DNA from 3 places in the Rhizobium sp. BK491 genome. Region 3 is predicted to be linked to each of the others. Evidence: predicted binding sites of a transcription regulator. Region 3 holds the regulator's gene; each other region holds the start of a gene.
What was found. Region 3 encodes LexA, which represses DNA repair genes until DNA is damaged. Its sites were predicted from a motif close to TGTTCNNNNTGTGTTCNG; they were not measured.
Positions count from the first base shown of each region.

Region 1: a site for LexA is predicted at 2,415-2,432, ahead of FHX05_RS03840 (ribonuclease). Genes of this name have one in related genera too.
Region 2: a site for LexA is predicted at 2,618-2,635, ahead of recA (recombinase RecA). Genes of this name have one in related genera too.

Region 1 covers NZ_JACIAR010000001.1:774,340-780,672, forward strand. The annotation lists gene ettA (energy-dependent translational throttle protein EttA) at 1-1,529, opposite strand, end outside; gene FHX05_RS03840 (ribonuclease) at 1,655-2,401, opposite strand; gene FHX05_RS03845 (alpha/beta hydrolase) at 2,567-3,499, shown strand; gene FHX05_RS03850 (DMT family transporter) at 3,519-4,478, shown strand; gene FHX05_RS03855 (CaiB/BaiF CoA-transferase family protein) at 4,497-5,699, shown strand; gene FHX05_RS03860 (thiamine pyrophosphate-binding protein) at 5,696-6,333, shown strand, end outside.
Region 2 covers NZ_JACIAR010000001.1:448,420-454,752, forward strand. The annotation lists gene alaS (alanine--tRNA ligase) at 1-1,299, opposite strand, end outside; gene recA (recombinase RecA) at 1,474-2,559, opposite strand; gene FHX05_RS02340 (carbohydrate kinase family protein) at 2,799-3,743, shown strand; gene FHX05_RS02345 (pseudouridine-5'-phosphate glycosidase) at 3,790-4,716, shown strand; gene trpS (tryptophan--tRNA ligase) at 4,775-5,794, opposite strand; gene FHX05_RS02355 (PAS domain-containing sensor histidine kinase) at 6,021-6,333, opposite strand, start outside.
Region 3 covers NZ_JACIAR010000001.1:188,836-195,168, reverse strand. The annotation lists gene FHX05_RS01065 (septum formation initiator family protein) at 108-419, opposite strand; gene eno (phosphopyruvate hydratase) at 639-1,913, opposite strand; gene kdsA (3-deoxy-8-phosphooctulonate synthase) at 2,062-2,901, opposite strand; gene FHX05_RS01050 (VOC family protein) at 2,898-3,785, opposite strand; gene lexA (transcriptional repressor LexA) at 4,206-4,928, shown strand; gene FHX05_RS01040 (ComEC/Rec2 family competence protein) at 4,909-6,333, opposite strand, start outside.

The DNA of each region.
Region 1 (6,333 bases), 590 kb from region 3:
CCTTCAAAGGCCAGGATGTGCGTGGCCAGGCGGTCGAGGAACATGCGATCGTGGCTAATGATGATGGCGCAGCCCGCGAAGTTTTCAAGCGCGCTTTCCAGCGCCCCCAGCGTTTCCGTATCGAGGTCGTTGGTTGGTTCGTCGAGCAGAAGCACGTTGCCGCCAGCCTTCAACATCTTGGCCAGATGAACGCGGTTGCGCTGACCGCCAGAGAGATTGCCGACCTTCTGCTGCTGGTCGCCGCCCTTGAAGTTAAAGGCGCCGCAATAGGCGCGCGAGTTCATGTCGAACTTGCCGAGCTTGATGACTTCGGCGCCGCCGGAGATTTCCTCCCATACCGTCTTATTGCCGTCAAGCGCGTCGCGGCTCTGGTCGACATAGCTGAGATGCACCGTCTCGCCGATGCGAACCGTGCCGGCATCCGGCTTTTCCTGCCCGGTGATCATCTTGAACAGGGTCGTCTTGCCGGCGCCGTTCGGGCCAATGATGCCAACGATGCCGCCGGGCGGCAGCTTGATCGACAGATCGTTGATCAGCGTGCGGCCTTCGAAGCCCTTGGTGATGCCCTCCATCTCGATCACCACCTGGCCGAGACGCTCGCTGACCGGAATGATGATCTGCGCATCACCGGGACGCTGATTTTCGGCAGCATCGACCAGCTGTTCGTAAGCGTTGATACGCGCCTTGGACTTGGCCTGGCGGGCCTTGGGGCTGGAGGCAATCCATTCCTGTTCACGGCTGATCGCCTTCTGGCGGCCAGCTTCTTCGCGGGCTTCCTGCTGCATGCGCTTGGCCTTGGCCCGCAGATAGGCGGAATAGTTGCCTTCGTAGGGAATGCCACGACCGCGGTCGAGTTCGAGAATCCAGCCGGTAACATTGTCGAGGAAGTAGCGGTCGTGGGTGATCATCATCACGGCACCCGGATAGTCGCGCAGGTGCTTTTCCAGCCAGGCAATGGTCTCAGCGTCGAGATGGTTGGTCGGTTCGTCGAGCAGCAGCAGGTCCGGCTGCGAGAGAAGCAGACGGCACAGTGCAATACGGCGGCGCTCACCGCCTGAAAGGCTGGTGACTTCGGCATCGCGCGGCGGGCAGCACAAGGCTTCCATCGCCATCTCCACCTGGCTTTCCAGATCCCAGAGGTTCTGGCTGTCGATGATATCCTGGAGCTTGGCACCCTCTTCCGCGGTCTCGTCGGAATAGTTCATCATCAATTCGTTGTAGCGATTGAGGATTTCGGTTTTCTTGGCAACGCCTTCCATGACGTTTTCGAAAACCGTCTTGTTGGGATCGAGCTGAGGCTCCTGCGCCAGGTAGCCGATGGTGGCGCCTTCGGCCAGCCAGGCTTCGCCGGTATATTCCTTGTCGAGGCCGGCCATGATGCGCAGCACGGTCGACTTACCTGCACCGTTCGGGCCGAGAATACCGATCTTGGCATCGGGGTAGAAGGAGAGATGGATATTCTCGAGAATCTTCTTGGCGCCATAGGACTTATTCAGACCGGCCATATGATAAATGAACTGACGTGCCATAGCTTGGGTTGCTCCACGGGCGAATAGCGTTGCGATTTGTGCCGCTATGTAGGCGAAACCCCGCCCTCGGGCAACGGCGAAACCTTGTCCGAGGGCATTATCCGCGTCAGAAAGGCCGTATTTTCTCAGAAACCGGCCGCGTCCACCACACCCCGATCACAGCCGAAGGAGGTGCTGCCGGCCCCCTGGATCAGTTTGGCGAGCCGCGGCTCACTGCCCTGCTGGGGATCGATCGCATCTTCGGAGAGACCGATGGTCAGCTCCGAAATCATTCGGACATCACCGACGCGGCGGCAGCTCATCTTGATGCGCGCATTGGCGCCCTCGCCGAAGCTCTGATCAAAGGCCGCCTTGATGCTTTCGGCATCCAGCTCTTTGCCGATATTCTGCGCGAAAAGATCCCGCACGGCAGACGTATTGAGTTCGGCGATCAGGCCAGCGGCGATGGAGAAATATTGATCGGCGCTGAGCTTCGTGCAGGTGCCGTGCTTGATCCATTCATGCCGCTCCAGGCCGGATTGAGTGCCTGGCATTGCCTTGTCCAGCTTCGCCTTCACGTCTTGGGAAAGCTGCACGGCAGGCAGATCCTTCCAGTCGCGACCACGATCCGCCTGCTTCAGATCCTCGGAAACATCGCAATATTCCTGCCGCATCGGCCAGAGGCCATGCAGAGAAAAATTCGTGGCATCATGATTGTTCGACGACTGGTTCCGGCATTCCACCTTTTTCTGGTTCGTCTGACAAAATGCCGGCTCCCAGCTCGCCGCCAGGATAAAGCGCGTCCGTCCGCGGCTATGTTCCTGAGCCATGGCGCTCGCCGCCGTTCCGACCGAAAGAAGTACAACTGCAAATACTCGAAGCCACTGCTTCATTCCTGCCTCCAACTAGAACATTATGGGAACAAATAAGCAGTTTGAGCGAGCGGGCGCAATCCTGAATCACGGCGCTCGGAAAGATTTATTTCTGTGAGCTTTACCACCTATCCATTGCAATCGAGCGGAGGATAACCTTTCGTCTAACTGGGGAGGAGCCAATATATGTTCGCCGAGACGCAGCGCCTGAAAAGTCCGACAGGCGCAACCCTTGCCTATCATCATTTGCCGGCGGCAACCGATGCTCGCGGCATCCTGCTGATATCGCACGGTCTCGCCGAGCATTCCCGCCGATACGAGGCCTTCGCGGATGCGATGGCGGGCCGAGGCTTTCATGTCTATGCTCACGATCATCGCGGCCATGGCGAGACGATGGCCCCCGATGCACCCATCGGCCGCTTTGCCCGGAGAAATGGTGTCGAGCAGGTGATCGCCGATGTGCTCGCCATGCGCGAGCTTGCCGCAAGCTCCCATCCTGATCTGCCCATCATCCTGTTCGGGCATTCCATGGGCGGGTTGATTAGCCTGAATACTGTGGTCACGCATCCAGCCAAGTTCGATGCCGTCACGGTCTGGAATTCCAATTTCAATCCGGGCCTCGCCGGCCGCGCCGCCCAACTCATCCTCAAACCGGAGCGCATGTTCAAGGGATCGGACGTTCCGAGTGGACCGCTGCCGAAACTGACCTTCGGCACGTGGGGTAAATCGATCGCCAACCGCCGCACCGATTTCGACTGGCTCTCGCGCATTCCCGAGCAGGTGGACAAATATATCGCCGATCCGCTTTGCGGCTTCGATGCCTCGGTCTCGCTCTGGCTCGACCTGTTTGAACTTACCTTCCGCGCACCACAGAAGGCGCATCTCGATCGTCTCCGCCGCGACATGCCGATTCATCTCGTCGGCGGTGGCAAGGATCCGGCGACCGACGGTGCGAAAGCGATTTCCTGGTTGGCAAAGCATTTGGAAAAAGCCGGATTCTCTCGTATCACCACCGAAATCTATCCCGACATGCGGCACGAGACGCTCAACGAAATCGGTGCCGAGGAAGCCATTTCCAACTTCGCCGACTGGTGCAAGAGGGTAGCGGCAAACAACTGATTCTCATGGGAATTCCACAATGAACACCTCCAGCGGCTCCTCGGCGCGATTGCAGCAGTCGGAGCTGACCTTCGGTTTGGTGACGATGTTTCTCTCCGTCGTCCTCTCGCCAGTCATGGATATCTTCTCCAAGCTCGCGGCGACCACGATTCCGCCGGGCGAAGTGACCGCCGCCCGCTTCATCTTCCAGGCTCTTTTTGCGCTCCCCATGATGGCAATGCGCGGGAAATGGGGCGTGTGGGGTTGGCGACGCAGCGGCGTCCATGCCATCCGTGCCACCGTGCTCACGCTGTCCATGGTGTCGTTCGTGACCACGCTGCAGGTGATGGAAGTGGCCGATGCCATTGCCATCTTCTTCGTCGAGCCGATGATACTCACCATCCTCAGCAGCGTCTTCCTGAAGGAAACCATCGGCTGGCGGCGTTATACCGCCTGTGCCGTCGGCTTTTTCGGCGCGATGCTGATCATCCAGCCAAGCTTTCAGGAAGTCGGCTTTTTCGCCTTGCTTCCTATCGTCACCGCGTTTTGCGTCGCCGTCTACGTCATGATCACGCGCGTGGTCTCCCATAGCGAGGACGCATGGTCGATGCAGTTCCAGACGGCTTTATGGGGGACCGGCATCAGTGTGGTCCTGCTTGCCATCGGTCGAACGACGGGATCTACAATCCTCGATCCGGTCATTCCGGATCTGACGGCCATGCTCTATCTGCTCGGTGTCGGGGCCACCGCGGCAGCGGCGGGTATCCTCACGGTATATGCCTATCGCGCCGTGCCGGCCTCGACACTTGCGCCGCTGCAGTATTTCGAGATCGTTTCCGCCACGATCTTCGGCTGGCTCGTCTTCGACAATTTCCCGGATGCGATCAAATGGCTCGGCATCCTCATCATCACCGGCTCGGGGCTTTACATTCTCTGGCGCGAGCGGCGCTTTGCTTCCAAGCCGGTATCCGATACATCTGAAACTGCATTCACGCCGTAAGCGGCAGAGCGGATCGACATGACGGACCAGAAAACCAAGAAACCTCCGCTCTCCGGTATTCGCGTCATTGAGCTTGCCCGCGTTCTCGCCGGTCCCTGGGCCGGACAGATGCTGGCCGACCTCGGCGCCGATGTCATCAAAGTGGAAAATCCCGACGGCGGCGACGACACGCGCCAGTGGGGACCGCCCTTCGTCGAAGGCAAGGACGGCGAGAATCTCTCTGCCGCCTATTACCACTCTGCCAATCGCGGCAAACGCTCCATTACTGCCGACCTCAAGACCGAGGATGGACAGGGCCTGGTGCGCCGACTGGTAAAGACGGCCGATGTGGTGATCGAGAATTTCAAGCTCGGCGGCCTGGTAAAGTACGGGCTGGATTATGAAAGCCTGAAGAAGATCAATCCCCGCATCGTCTATTGCTCGATCACCGGCTTCGGCCAGACCGGTCCCTATGCCGGTCTCGCCGGCTATGACTATATCGTGCAGGGCATGTCCGGCTTCATGTCGATCACAGGCGAGCCGGATGGCCAGCCGATGAAGGCCGGCGTCGCGATCGCCGATATCTTCACCGGCATCTATGCCGTTTCGGCAATCGAGGCCGCCCTGATCCATGCGCTGAAGACCGGGGAAGGACAACTCATCGATATGGCGCTGCTCGATGTACAATCCGCAGTGCTCGCCAATCAGAACATGAACTATCTGATCTCGGGTAAGCCGCCTGTGCGGCTCGGCAACGCCCATCCGAATATCTCGCCCTATGAAGTCGTGCCCACCGCCGATGGATATCTCATTCTCGCTGTCGGCAACGACGGGCAGTTCCGGCGCCTCTGCGCCATTCTCGGCATGGAAACCAATGCCGCCGACGAGCGCTATGCGACCAACAAGGCCCGCGTCGCCAACCGCAACGAAGTGCGCGCTTTCATTTCTGCCGAAACGCTGAAGTGGAACAAGGCAGAGCTGCTGAGGGCCTGTGAGGCCAACGCCGTACCGGCCGGCGCCATTAACACGATCGAGGATATGTTCGCCGATCCGCAAATTGTGGCGCGCGGACTGAGGATCGATCTCAAAGATAGCGCCGGCACTGTCATTCCGAGCGTCCGCACGCCGATCGTGCTGTCGGAAACGCCGTTGACCTATACGCGGCCGAGCCCGCGTCTCGGCGAACATCAGGAGGAAGTTCTGGCCGAATTGGCCAAACTGGAGGGGAAGGCGAGGAAATGAAGCGAACGGGCGGGCAACTTATCGTCGAGGCTTTGAAGGCCAATGGCGTGCAGCGCATGTCCTGCGTGCCGGGCGAGAGCTTTCTCGCCGTGCTCGATGCCCTGCGCGAAAGCGATATCAAGGTGCTCGTCTGCCGCCAGGAAGGGGGCGCGGCGATGATGGCGGATGCCTGGGGCCGATTGACCGGCGAGCCGGGCATTTGCATGGTCACCCGCGGTCCCGGCGCCACAAACGCCTCTGCCGGCCTTCATATCGCACGGCAGGATTCGATCCCGATGATCCTGTTCATCGGCCAGGTCCAGCGCGATGCCCGCGAACGCGAAGCCTTTCAGGAAGTCGAATTTCGCCGCGCCTTTACCGAATTCGCCAAATGGGTCGGCGAGATCGACGATGCCGCCCGCATTCCGGAATTCGTCACCCGTGCCTTTGCTGTGGCAACATCGGGGCGTCCCGGTCCGGTGGTGCTGACCCTGCCCGAGGACATGCTGCGTGACGAGGTCGAAGCGCCGCAAGCGCTGCCCTATGTCCCTGTTGCCGCCCATCCGGGCCGCGACCAGCTTGCAGAGCTTAGTCAGCGCCTTGCGGCTGCCCAGCGGCCGATGGTCATTCTCGGCGGCACGCGCTGGAACGAAGA
Region 2 (6,333 bases), 260 kb from region 3:
CCAATGCGAGCGCGCCTCGGCCTTCTGGCGCTCCATGGCATCGGTAAAGCTGGAAATATCGACGCCGATGCCGCGGGCGCGCAGCGCGTCCTGCGTCAGGTCGAGCGGGAAGCCATAAGTGTCGTAGAGCTTGAAGGCGGTCTCGCCGTCCAAGCTGTCGCCCTTATGCAGGTCCGAAGTGGCATCGTTGAGCAGCGAGAGGCCGCGTTCCAGCGTTTTGCGGAAACGGGTTTCTTCGAGCTTCAGCGTCTCGGAGGTCAGCGCTTCGGCGCGCACCAGCTCCGGATAGGCACGGCCCATCTGCTGGATCAGCGCCGGCAGCAGCTTCCACATCAACGGTTCCTTGGCGCCGAGCAGCTGCGCGTGACGCATGGCGCGGCGCATGATGCGGCGAAGCACGTAGCCACGGCCCTCATTCGACGGCAACACGCCATCGGCGATCAGGAAGGCGGAGGAACGCAGGTGATCGGCGATCACACGGTGGCTGGCGCGATGCTCGCCTTCCGCCTTGACACCGGTCGCCTCTTCCGAGGCTTCGATCAGCGCGCGGAACAGGTCGATATCGTAGTTGTCATGCTTGCCCTGCAGCACGGCGGCAACGCGCTCGAGTCCCATGCCGGTGTCGATCGACGGACGCGGCAGGTCGACGCGCTGCTCCTTGGTGATCTGCTCGAACTGCATGAAGACGAGATTCCAGATCTCGATGAAGCGGTCGCCGTCTTCTTCCGGAGAGCCGGGAGGGCCACCCCAGATGTGATCGCCGTGATCGTAGAAAATCTCTGAACAGGGACCGCAAGGACCGGTATCGCCCATCGCCCAGAAATTGTCGCTGGTGGCGATGCGGATAATCCGATCGTCGGAAAGGCCGGCAATCTTCTTCCACAGGTTAAAGGCGTCGTCGTCGGTGTGATAGACCGTGACCAGCAGGCGCTTGGCATCGAGGCCGAATTCCTTGGTGATCAGGTTCCAGGCAAGCTCGATGGCGCGCTCCTTGAAATAGTCGCCAAAGGAGAAATTGCCGAGCATCTCGAAGAAGGTGTGATGACGGGCGGTATAGCCGACATTGTCGAGGTCGTTATGCTTGCCGCCGGCGCGCACGCATTTCTGCGCGGTAGACGCCGTCGTATAGGGACGCTGCTCCAGGCCGGTGAACACGTTCTTGAACTGCACCATGCCGGCATTGGTGAACATCAATGTCGGATCGTTGCGCGGCACCAGCGGGCTCGACGGCACGATCTCGTGGCCGTTTTTCTTAAAATAGTCGAGGAAGGTCGACCGGATTTCATTAACACCGCTCATATGGGGCCCTTCAGTCCTGCGCTCAGCAACTTGCATCAAAGTCAGTGGCTTTTATCGTCCGCTCCCGGCGCTGTCCAGCCGCACGAACAAAACCGGCCGCACATCCCTTGGACAATACGGCCGGTTTCGACTTTTGGGTCTCGATCTTAGGTCGGGAATTGCTTCCCGAAGCCTTTATTCGCCAGAGGTATCGCCATCATCGGCATCGGGGCCGCCATTCTGCAGGAAGCGATCGGCGATCAGGCCGGCATTCTGGCGCAGCGACAATTCGATTTCGCGCGAGAGATCCGGATTGTCGCGCAGGAAGATTTTCGCGTTCTCGCGGCCCTGGCCGAGACGCTGGCTGTTATAGGAAAACCAGGCGCCGGACTTTTCGACGATGCCGGCCTTGACGCCGAGATCGACCAGTTCGCCGGTCTTGGAAACGCCTTCGCCATACATGATGTCGAATTCGACCTGCTTGAAGGGAGGCGCCATCTTGTTCTTGACGACCTTGACGCGCGTCTGGTTGCCGATCACCTCTTCGCGCTCCTTGACAGCACCGATGCGGCGGATATCGAGGCGAACCGAGGCGTAGAACTTCAGCGCGTTACCGCCCGTCGTCGTTTCCGGCGAACCGAACATGACGCCGATCTTCATGCGGATCTGGTTGATGAAGATCACCATGGTGTTGGACTTCGAGATGGAAGCCGTGAGCTTGCGCAGCGCCTGGCTCATCAGGCGGGCCTGCAGGCCCGGCAGGCTGTCGCCCATTTCGCCTTCGATCTCGGCGCGCGGCGTCAATGCCGCAACGGAGTCGACGACGAGGACGTCGATCGCGCCGGAGCGCACCAGCGTATCGGTGATTTCAAGCGCCTGCTCGCCGGTATCCGGCTGCGAGATCAACAGGTTCTGCAGGTCGACGCCGAGCTTGCGGGCATAGACCGGATCCAGCGCATGTTCTGCGTCCACAAAGGCGCAGATGCCCCCCTTTTTTTGTGCCTCTGCAATGGTCTGCAGGGCCAAAGTCGTCTTACCAGAGCTTTCCGGCCCGTAGATTTCGATGATGCGCCCCTTCGGCAAGCCGCCAATGCCGAGAGCGATATCGAGGCTCAGAGAGCCGGTGGAAACCGTTTCGATTTCGACCACGTTCTCGTTGGAGCCGAGCTTCATGATCGAGCCCTTGCCGAACGACCGCTCAATTTGAGAGAGTGCCGCTTCAAGTGCCTTGCTTTTATCCACCGATTTGTCCTCTACAAGCCGCAAAGAATTCTGAGACATTCGATCCACCTTTAGGTTATTGAAGCCGCTCTAGCAATGTCGCCGCCGATGAGAATTCTGTACTCTATTTGTTCTCTTATCGCAAGAGCACAACAAGCAATTGAAAGAAAAAGATAAAATGATTTCCGTTCTACTTTTGTTTTCTTCTTTCTTCCCAGATACTTACGGTTATGGGGCGGCCAATTCACGCCTGTCGCCGCCCCGCTCGATTCGTCTTTTCGACTGCCGAGGATAACCCTATGGCGAAAAAGATTCTCGTTCTCGGCGGCGCCCATATAGACCGGCGTGGCCGCATCTTCGGCGAGACGGCGCCCGGCGCCAGCAACCCCGGCGCATGGTTCGAGGAGCCCGGCGGCGGCGGCTTCAATGCGGCGCGAAATCTCGCCCGCCTCGGCTTCGACGTAAAGCTGATCTCGCCCCGCGGCGGCGACCCCTCCGGCGAAATGGTGGCCGAGGCTGCAAGCCACGCCGGCATCGACGACAAACCCTTCGTCTTCCTCGATCGCAAGACGCCGAGCTATACCGCGATCCTTGAGAATGACGGCAATCTGGTCATCGCGCTTGCAGATATGGAGCTCTACAAGCTCTTCGTTCCGCGACGCCTGGCGATTCGCGCCGTTCGCGATGCCTTCGATGAAACCGACCTCATTCTCTGCGACGCCAATCTGCCGGCCGAAACCTTAGGCGCAATCGCGGCAAGAGCCGCTATATGCGGCAAGCCGGTCGCCGCTATCGCCATCTCGCCGGCAAAAGTGGTGCGGCTAAAGCCGAGCCTTGCCGGCATCGACCACCTGTTCCTCAACGAAGCCGAAGCCGCCGCATTGACTGGAATCCGCCCGGAAGACCCACGCGAATGGGTGAGCGCTTTGCGCGCGCTCGATCTGCGCAACGGCGTGATCACGCGTGGCAAGCGCCCCCTGATCGCATTCTCGCGTGATATCGTGGTCAGCTTGCAGCCGCCTATCGTCGAAGATGTCGCCGATGTCACCGGTGCGGGAGACTCGCTTGCCTCCGGCGTTCTTGCGGCGCTGATGGCCGGCCACGATCTCGCAGAAGCCGTCCGTCATGGCGCGGCAGCGGCGGCAATCACAGTCCAGTCCCCCTATGCGACGGCAGAAAATCTCTCTCCCGAGCTGCTAAAGACAGTGCTGGCCCTTGTTCCCGAGGCCGATATTCTGTCATGAAGCCTGTTCAAAACGCGTATATTGTTTCAGTGAATTGGAAACGACAATGACCCAGCCTATCTCGCCCCTGCTTCCGATCTCCTATTCGAAGGAAGTCGCTGCCGCCAAGCTGCGCGGTGCGCCGATCGTTGCGTTGGAATCGACGATCATCACCCACGGCATGCCCTATCCTGGCAATATCGAGATGGCTCGCAGCGTCGAAGCGATCATCCGGCAGGAAGGCGCGGTACCCGCGACCATCGCTGTCATCCATGGCACGTTGCATATCGGCCTGGAGCCGCAAGAGCTGGAAGCATTGGCCAAGACGGAAGGTGCGATGAAGGTTTCGCGCGCCGACATTGCCTTTGCGATCGCCGAACGCCGCACGGGCGCGACCACCGTTGCCGCCACGATGATCGCGGCCGCCCGCGCCGGCATCAAGGTTTTCGCCACCGGCGGCATCGGGGGCGTCCATCGCGGCGCCGAAGAAAGTTTCGATATTTCGGCCGATCTTGAAGAGCTGTCCCGCACCGGCGTCATCGTCGTCTGCGCCGGCGCCAAGGCGATCCTCGATATTCCGAAGACGCTCGAAGTGCTCGAAACCCGCGGCGTTCCGGTCGTCACCTACGACAGCACCGAGTTTCCGGCCTTCTGGTCGCGCTCATCCGGCCTGACAAGCCCGCTGACGCTGAACAGCCCGGCGGCCATCGCCAACTTCCAGACGACGCGCGAGCAGCTGGGCATCGATGGCGGCATGCTGATCGCCAATCCGGTTCCGGAAGCCGACGAGATTCCGCGCGAGGAGATGGAAATCTATATCGAGCGGGCCCTCGACAGCGCCGAGCGCGACGAGATCACCGGCAAGGCGGTTACGCCCTATCTGCTGAGCACGATCTTCGACATCACCGAAGGCCGCAGCCTCAAGACCAACATCGCGCTTGTCGAAAACAATGCGCGTTTGGCCGCGGAAATCGCCGTAGCTCTGGCGGACTAATCAAGGCCCTCGTCACAGGAACGGCCGGGTGTGCGAGCGCCCGGCCGTTCTCTTTCTTTCAAGTGAGAGAGAACAGACCCAGCGCTGACCTTAATTCGGCAAGCGTCGCCTCTGTCCGTTCCCTCGCCTTTCGCGTCCCCTCCCGCAAGACTTCCATCACATAGTCCGGTTCAGCAGCATAAAGCGCACGACGCTCTCTGATCGGCGCGAGCAGCGCCTGCAGGACATCCTCGAGATGTCTCTTCAAGGTGACGTCTCCAAGTCCGCCGCGGCGATAATGCTCTTTCATCTCTTCGACGAATTGCCGATCCTCGCAAAAGGCATCGAAATAGGTGAAGACGATGTTTCCCTCGACCTTGCCGAAATCGCTGACACGCAGGTGATCCGGATCGGTATACATGCGCCGCACCGCATCCCTGATCTCATCGGACGATGCCGAAAGCGGGATCGCATTACCCTGCGATTTGCTCATCTTCGCCTTGCCGTCGACGCCGGGCAGACGCCCGATAGCCGGCACCATCGCTGTTGCCTCCACCAGAACGTCTCGCCCGATCTGCCGGTTGAGACGGCGAACAATCTCGTTTGTCTGCTCGATCAACGGCGCCTGATCCTCGCCGACGGGAACGACGGTCGCCTTAAAGGCGGTGATATCGGCGGCTTGCGCGACCGGGTAGCAGAGAAAGCCGGCCGGCACGTCGCGTTCGAAACCGCGCAGCTGGATCTCCGTCTTGATCGTCGGATTGCGCTCCAGGCGACTGACAGTCACGAAATTCAGATAGAGTAGTGTCAATTCCGCGAGCGCGGGTAAAGCGGATTGAACGCAGATCGTTGTCAGCGCCGGATCGATGCCGACTGCAAGATAGTCCGTGGCGACTTCAAGGACGTTGCGCTGCACTTTCTGGGGATCATGCGCATTGTCCGTCAGTGCCTGCGTATCCGCCAAGAGCAGGAATTGCTCATGGCTGTGCTGAAGTGCAACGCGGCTTTTCAGCGACCCGGCATAATGGCCGAGATGGAGTGGACCCGTGGTCCGGTCGCCCGTCAGGATGACGGGACGATTATCGGTAGGGGAAAACATTTCATTGCTCCGCAAAAGGAGCCGCCGCAATCGGGAAGGGAAAAACGGAAATGTATAATGCCTGCCGGATTACGGCGGCAGGGTCGATTTCAAGACATGACGACTGCCGCTCCTAGAAGGAGCGCCACCACATTTGGAAAACGGGCTTGGCGAGGTCGATCATGGTCGGTTGATTATACCGTTGCGCCTCAATCGGCAACATGGAGAGGCGCGAAACGCCTCCTTCTTAATTCTTGTCCAGGGTCTCGCGTACGACGACGGCAAGCTGCTTCAGCGAGAATGGCTTCGGCAGGAAGCCGAATTGCGCGTCCGCTGGCAGGTTGCGGGCAAAGGCATCCTCGGCATAACCCGAAACGAAGATGAACTTCAGATCCGGATATTTCTTGCGCAATTCGCGCAGCAGCGTCGGCCCGTCCATCTCGGGCATGACGACGTCGGAGACGACGACATCGACCTGTCCGTCGAGCTCCTCCATGATGTCGAGCGCCTCAACGCCGGAGCCGGCCTCGTGGACGGTATAACCCCGCGTCTCAAGCATG
Region 3 (6,333 bases):
GGAAGATTGCCCGCCACAGCAATGCTATAATTGCATGGCTCATATTCACTGCAAGTTATTGATATAACTCACAAAAATTCAATTAACCGGAATTCGGTTAATTGTGGCTATTTATTGAAGATGACGATCTCGTTCGCCTTGGAATAGGTCAACTGGTAGCGCGCATATTGATCGAGCATATCCTTATCCAGAGAGCCATCGCTCAACAGCGCGACCTCCTTTTCAAGGTGCTCGCGCCTGGCGACAAGATCAGCCAACTCCTTGGCACGGTCGACGCGGCGCTGCTCGAAAACCTCAGTCGCCTTCAGGCCGTAATCGCCATGAATGCAATGATAACCGAAGTAGCTCACAAAAGCGATGGTGATGGCGGGAAGGATGAGACGGCCGAACCTTCTCTTCTTATGATACTTTGTCCACATACTCGCTCGTCACGCTCTGGCTTTGCGCGATCTCCTCAAAGCCCGTTCGGCCCAAACAAGATCACATGAAATCAAATACCTGCAGCCAAGATAACCGGCAGAGATTAACTGTCCGTTGACTCTAACTGCCAGGACCAACAAAAAACCGCGCCCGAAGGCGCGGTTCGATCCAAGCAAACAATCTGGCCGCAGACCCGTGCGGATCCAAGGCTTCGGATATCAGCCACGAAGGATGGAGCGGCCGGCATATTTTGCCTGCGGGCCAAGCGCTTCCTCGATACGGATGAGCTGGTTGTACTTGGCAAGACGGTCCGAACGCGACAGCGAGCCGGTCTTGATCTGGCCGCAGTTGGTGGCGACAGCGAGATCGGCGATCGTGGAATCTTCCGTTTCGCCGGAGCGGTGCGACATGACGGCGGTGTAGTTCGCCTTGTGCGCAGTTTCCACGGCGTCGAGGGTCTCGGTCAGCGAGCCGATCTGGTTGACCTTGACGAGGATCGAGTTGGCTACACCCATGCCGATGCCATCACGCAGGCGGGCAGAGTTGGTGACGAACAGGTCGTCGCCGACGAGCTGGGTCTTCTTGCCGATGAGGTCGGTCAGCGTCTTCCAGCCTTCCCAATCGTCTTCAGCCATGCCGTCTTCGATCGAAACGATCGGGTACTTGGCTGCGAGTTCTGCGAGGTATTCAGCCATGGCGCCGGATTCCAGCGTGCGGCCTTCGCCCTCGAGAACATACTTGCCGTCCTTGAAGAATTCGGTCGAAGCGCAATCGAGGCCGAGAGCAATTTCTTCGGCCGGCTTGTAGCCGGCCTTCTCGATCGACTTCATGATGAAGTCGAGAGCTGCCGGGGCGCTGGAAAGGCCCGGTGCGAAACCACCTTCGTCACCGACGTTGGTGTTGTGACCCTGCGATGCCAGTTCCTTCTTCAGAACGTGGAAGACTTCTGAGCCCATGCGGACGGCTTCGCGGATCGAGTCAGCGCCGATCGGCAGGATCATGAATTCCTGGAAGTCGATCGGGTTGTCGGCATGGGCGCCACCGTTGATGATGTTCATCATCGGGACTGGCAGCAGGCGGGCGTGAGCGCCGCCGACATAACGGTAGAGCGGCAGGTTGGCGCTCTGGGCAGCAGCCTTGGCAACGGCGAGCGAGACGCCGAGGATGGCGTTGGCGCCGAGGCGCGACTTGTTCGGCGTGCCGTCGAGCTCGATCATGATGTTGTCGAGCTGGATCTGGTTTTCGGCATCCATGCCGCCGATCGCGTCAAAGATTTCCGAATTGACGGCTTCGACGGCCTTCTCGACACCCTTGCCATGGTAGCGCTTGCCGCCATCGCGAAGCTCGACAGCTTCATGCGCGCCGGTCGACGCACCCGACGGAACCGCCGCGCGGCCCATGCTGCCATCTTCGAGGTAGACATCGACTTCGACAGTCGGATTGCCACGGCTGTCGAGAATCTCGCGGGCGATAATGTCGGTGATTGCGGTCATGATAGCTCCCTGCTCGCTGGTTTATAAATCGATTTAAATCGTCTTAATCGAAGGCGCGGAAATTTCAATGGCGATCCGCGCCGCGATTTGGCACTCCTGCAGGCCCGTAACGCAAGTTCATGTCAGCCTGTTGAATGCCGGCTACGTTTCAGGCCTTGGCGATGGCGTCGAAGGCCAGCAGCTTCTCCAGAAGCCGCGGCATATCCTTCAGATAGACCATGTTCGGGCCATCTGACGGTGCATTGTCCGGATCCTCATGCGTCTCGACAAAAACGCCTGCGACACCGACGGCGACGGCGGCGCGCGCCAGTGTCTCGACGAACCGGCGATCGCCGCCGGTCGAACCGCCCTGTCCGCCTGGCTGCTGCACGGAATGGGTCGCGTCGAAGATGACGGGCGCGCCCATCGCCGCCATGATCGGCAGCGAGCGCATGTCGGAAACAAGCGTATTGTAGCCAAAGGAGGCGCCGCGCTCGCAAAGAAGAATATTCGGATTGCCGCTTTCGTTCAGCTTGGCAAGCACGTTCTTCATATCCCATGGCGCCAGGAACTGGCCTTTCTTGACGTTGACCACGCGGCCGGTCTTGGCAGCGGCAACCAAAAGGTCTGTCTGGCGCGACAGGAAAGCCGGGATCTGCAGGATATCGACCGTCTTGGAAACGATGGCGCACTGCTCTTCCGTGTGGATGTCGGTCAGGACCGGGAAGCCATATTCCTTCTTCAGGTCTTCAAAAACCTCCAGCGCCTTTTCCAGGCCGATGCCCCTCTTGCCGGACAGCGAAGTGCGGTTGGCCTTGTCGAAGGAGGACTTGTAGACGAGGCCGATGCCCAGCTTGCCGCAAAGTTCCTTCAAAACGCCGGCAACCATGAAAGCATGGTCGCGGCTTTCCATCTGGCAGGGACCGGCGATCAGCGACAGCTTTGCAGTATTGGAAAAAAGGACCTTGGAGGCACCCTCGCCGACGGTGACTTCGGAATTTGTGCTCATTTTATCTCCTCAAAGGCGAACAATGCGCCCTGACCGGGCGCCAACCTCGCCAATAGACGATTGTTCTTACGCGTATAGGTGACGCCGTTAGCAGTGAAATGCGACGATGTCACGGAAAGATCGCGCGTTTTGAAAAGGATTGCCCGCGCCCTGAGCCCCGGATCATTCGTGCGAACAGGCAGATCATAGAATGCCTCCATTCCTTCGGGCGTCAAAATCTCCAGATCGGCATTGGCAGTCCTGATTGTCAGGCCAAAGGAATGCTCCATAATGCGTGGGGCGCCGACAACCTCTTCGAAGAAACCGCGATAGACCGCCGGCTTCGGCGCGCAAAGCGCTACCCGCGCGATACCAGTCACGCCGTTCTCGTGACGCTCGAGCGCGCTGCGATCAGCCGGCAGCGGATTGATGCGCTGACAGCAGAAAGCGAGAAAATCCGGCGCGCGCAGATCGGCGGCAAAGGCAAGACGAAAGCCTGCCGTGGTTTCGGTTCCATCCGGCATCTTCATCGGACGGGAGAAATCCAGCATTCGCCCCGCCGAAATCGCCGCCGCGTTGAAACGCTTGTCATCCGCCACCGCATCATCCGTACCGAATACCACGGCCGAGAAGCCATCATCCCCCACCCGGAAACGATAAGCCTGATCGCGCGCGACGAAAACATTGCCATCCACGATGCTCTTCTCGCATTGCTCCGGAGATGCGACGCCCAGAGGTTCGAGATAGGTTTTATCGGCAAGGAAGACGCAGGCATTCTGAGTGCCAAAGGGATGGCGCGCATCTGGAGCCACCGTGAAACCGAGCTTGCCGAGGCGTTCGCGCGCCAGAGCGATATTGACGGTCGGCAGCACGAGATGATCCAGCGGATGCGGAGACGAAATCATGGCTTCTCCTGTTTGCTTGCGGAAGCAGATTTGCGCCCATCCCCCAAGCAATTCAAGATGGAAGGACGGAACATCCCGAAGCACACGACATGGATTGAAGGCGATCTCGCAAACGTGATTGCTGATTCTCTCCCATAGCCGGCTTATGCAGTAGTGTGGCACTTTGATCCAAATGCTGGGCGCACGGACTGAACGACAAGGCCCTGGGAGCGAACAGAGCGGCATTTCTCATATTTTTCCATGGGTTAACGCAGATATGGCGCCTCGATGTTCCGATCCGATCTATTCGCAAATGGTAATTATTTAACTGGCCCCACAAGGCTTTACCGAAATTTAAGCACTTGCGGAACACATATGGAACATATAGTGTCCGTTCTGGATTTGTTTCACGGCTTTTCTTGATTCTGGGGTTCCAAGACGATGTTGACGCGCAAGCAGCAGGAACTGCTTCTCTTCATTCACGAACGCATGAAGGAATCCGGTGTTCCGCCATCCTTCGACGAGATGAAGGATGCACTGGATTTGGCATCCAAATCCGGCATTCACCGCCTGATCACGGCGCTGGAGGAGCGAGGTTTCATCCGCAGGCTGCCGAACCGGGCCAGAGCGCTCGAAGTCATCAAGCTTCCCGACGCCTATAATCCGAGCCTGCAACAGCGCCGCGGTTTTTCGCCCAGCGTCATCGAGGGCAGCCTCGGCAAGCCACAGCCCGTTGCCCCGCCCGCTCCGTCGAAAGTGGCAAATGACGATCACAACGGCTCGGCGTCCGTACCCGTGATGGGTCGCATCGCAGCCGGCGTTCCGATCTCCGCCATCCAGAACAATACGCACGACATTACCGTTCCCGCCGACATGCTCGGCTCCGGCGAACATTATGCGCTTGAAGTTCGAGGAGATTCGATGATCGACGCCGGAATTTTCGACGGCGATACGGTCATTATCCGCAATTCGACCACGGCCAATCCCGGCGATATCGTCGTTGCACTCGTCGACGATGAAGAAGCTACCTTGAAGCGCTTCCGTCGCAAGGGTGCCTCCATCGCGCTGGAAGCCGCGAACCCAGCCTATGAAACCCGCATCTTCGGGCCGGATCGCGTCAAGGTTCAGGGCAAGCTCGTCGGCCTTATTCGTCGCTATCACTGACCGGTGAATTGTCCAGAACTGGTGGTGCCTTTGCAATTGGCGCGTTAAATTTGCCGGTGCGCCAATCATAAGTTCGATGCCTGGTCCATGGGCGCTGCGGGTTGTTGAATGCGGCGGATATAATGGGTTTGTCTGAGGTAAGCACCATTTCGATGGAGCCGGTTTTGCGCAATGTCGCACCGGTTATGAGCGTTGCTCCGGAGCGGCAATGGTCCAGCCGCAGCCGGATTGGCGTCACGATAATATTCCCGGTGTCGCAAGCCGTGGGCAGATAGGCTGCGTTCTCGATGGTGACCAATATCGCGCCGTTTTCGAGCATGGCGACACACCATGCTCCCTTCTGACAAGCAAAGCTGCCTTGCATGGTGCGGTCCAAAGCTTCTTCCATTGCTGTGCGGACCGCCTTCTGCTCGGCATTGCTTAATCGCTTATGCCGATCCGTCTTGCTGATCTGCGGAAGCCGGCTATCGGTCGGAAGCATGGTCGGCGGTTGATGTTCGGCCGCGACCAGCGCTTTCTGCCATTGCTCGAAGATGAAGGCCTGCGGTCTCTCGCGATTGGTGGCGAGGATATCGTCCTGGCGCAAGGCAACCAGAATGCCATCTTCCGAGATCATCAGATCCGGCTTCGGCACACCAGAGCCGAACGCGGCTACACCGACAGATGACAGCAGCAGCAACAGGCCCAGATGGCGAAGCCGGGTCCGCAGCATGCTCATGATCAGGAAGCCGGCGATGAAAGTCGGCATCAGCCAGCCGGGCTGGCGGCCAAAGGTAATGTCACCTCCCCACCCAGCCACCGTTTTTGCAATAGCGATCACAAGCTCCAGTCCCTCACCGGTGACTTTCCAGAACGGTCCATCGATTCCGAAAGGCATCAGCAGCATCGCCATCATACCGAAGGGCATGACGATGAAAGAGACGACGGGCATGGCCGCAAGATTGGCAGCAAGTCCATATGTCGCCAACCGGTGAAAATGCTCGATCGAGAAAATGGCCGTCGACGCACCGCCGATGAACGAGGTCGACATCACACCTCCAAAGAAGCGCGTGACGAACAGTAGCGGACTTAACAGACGGATGCGCGGCAGGATGTTTTCGCGATGCCGCCGTCGTTTCCAGAGCGAATAGCCTGATACCAGCGCCAGCGTAGCGGCGTAAGACATCTGGAAACTCGGACCGAGTACCTGAGACGGTGACAAGACTAGGATGACGATGGCTGAGAGCGCCACATTGCGCAAGCTGATGGATGGCCTGTCGAAAAGTACGGCCACCAGCATGATCGCCATCATGATGAAGGCGCGTTCGGCGGAGACGCCGAATCCGGAAATGAGGTAATAGGCCGTTACCGTTAGAAGCGCGCCGAAGGCTGCGAACTTCTTCGTCGGCCAAGCCTGGACGACGCC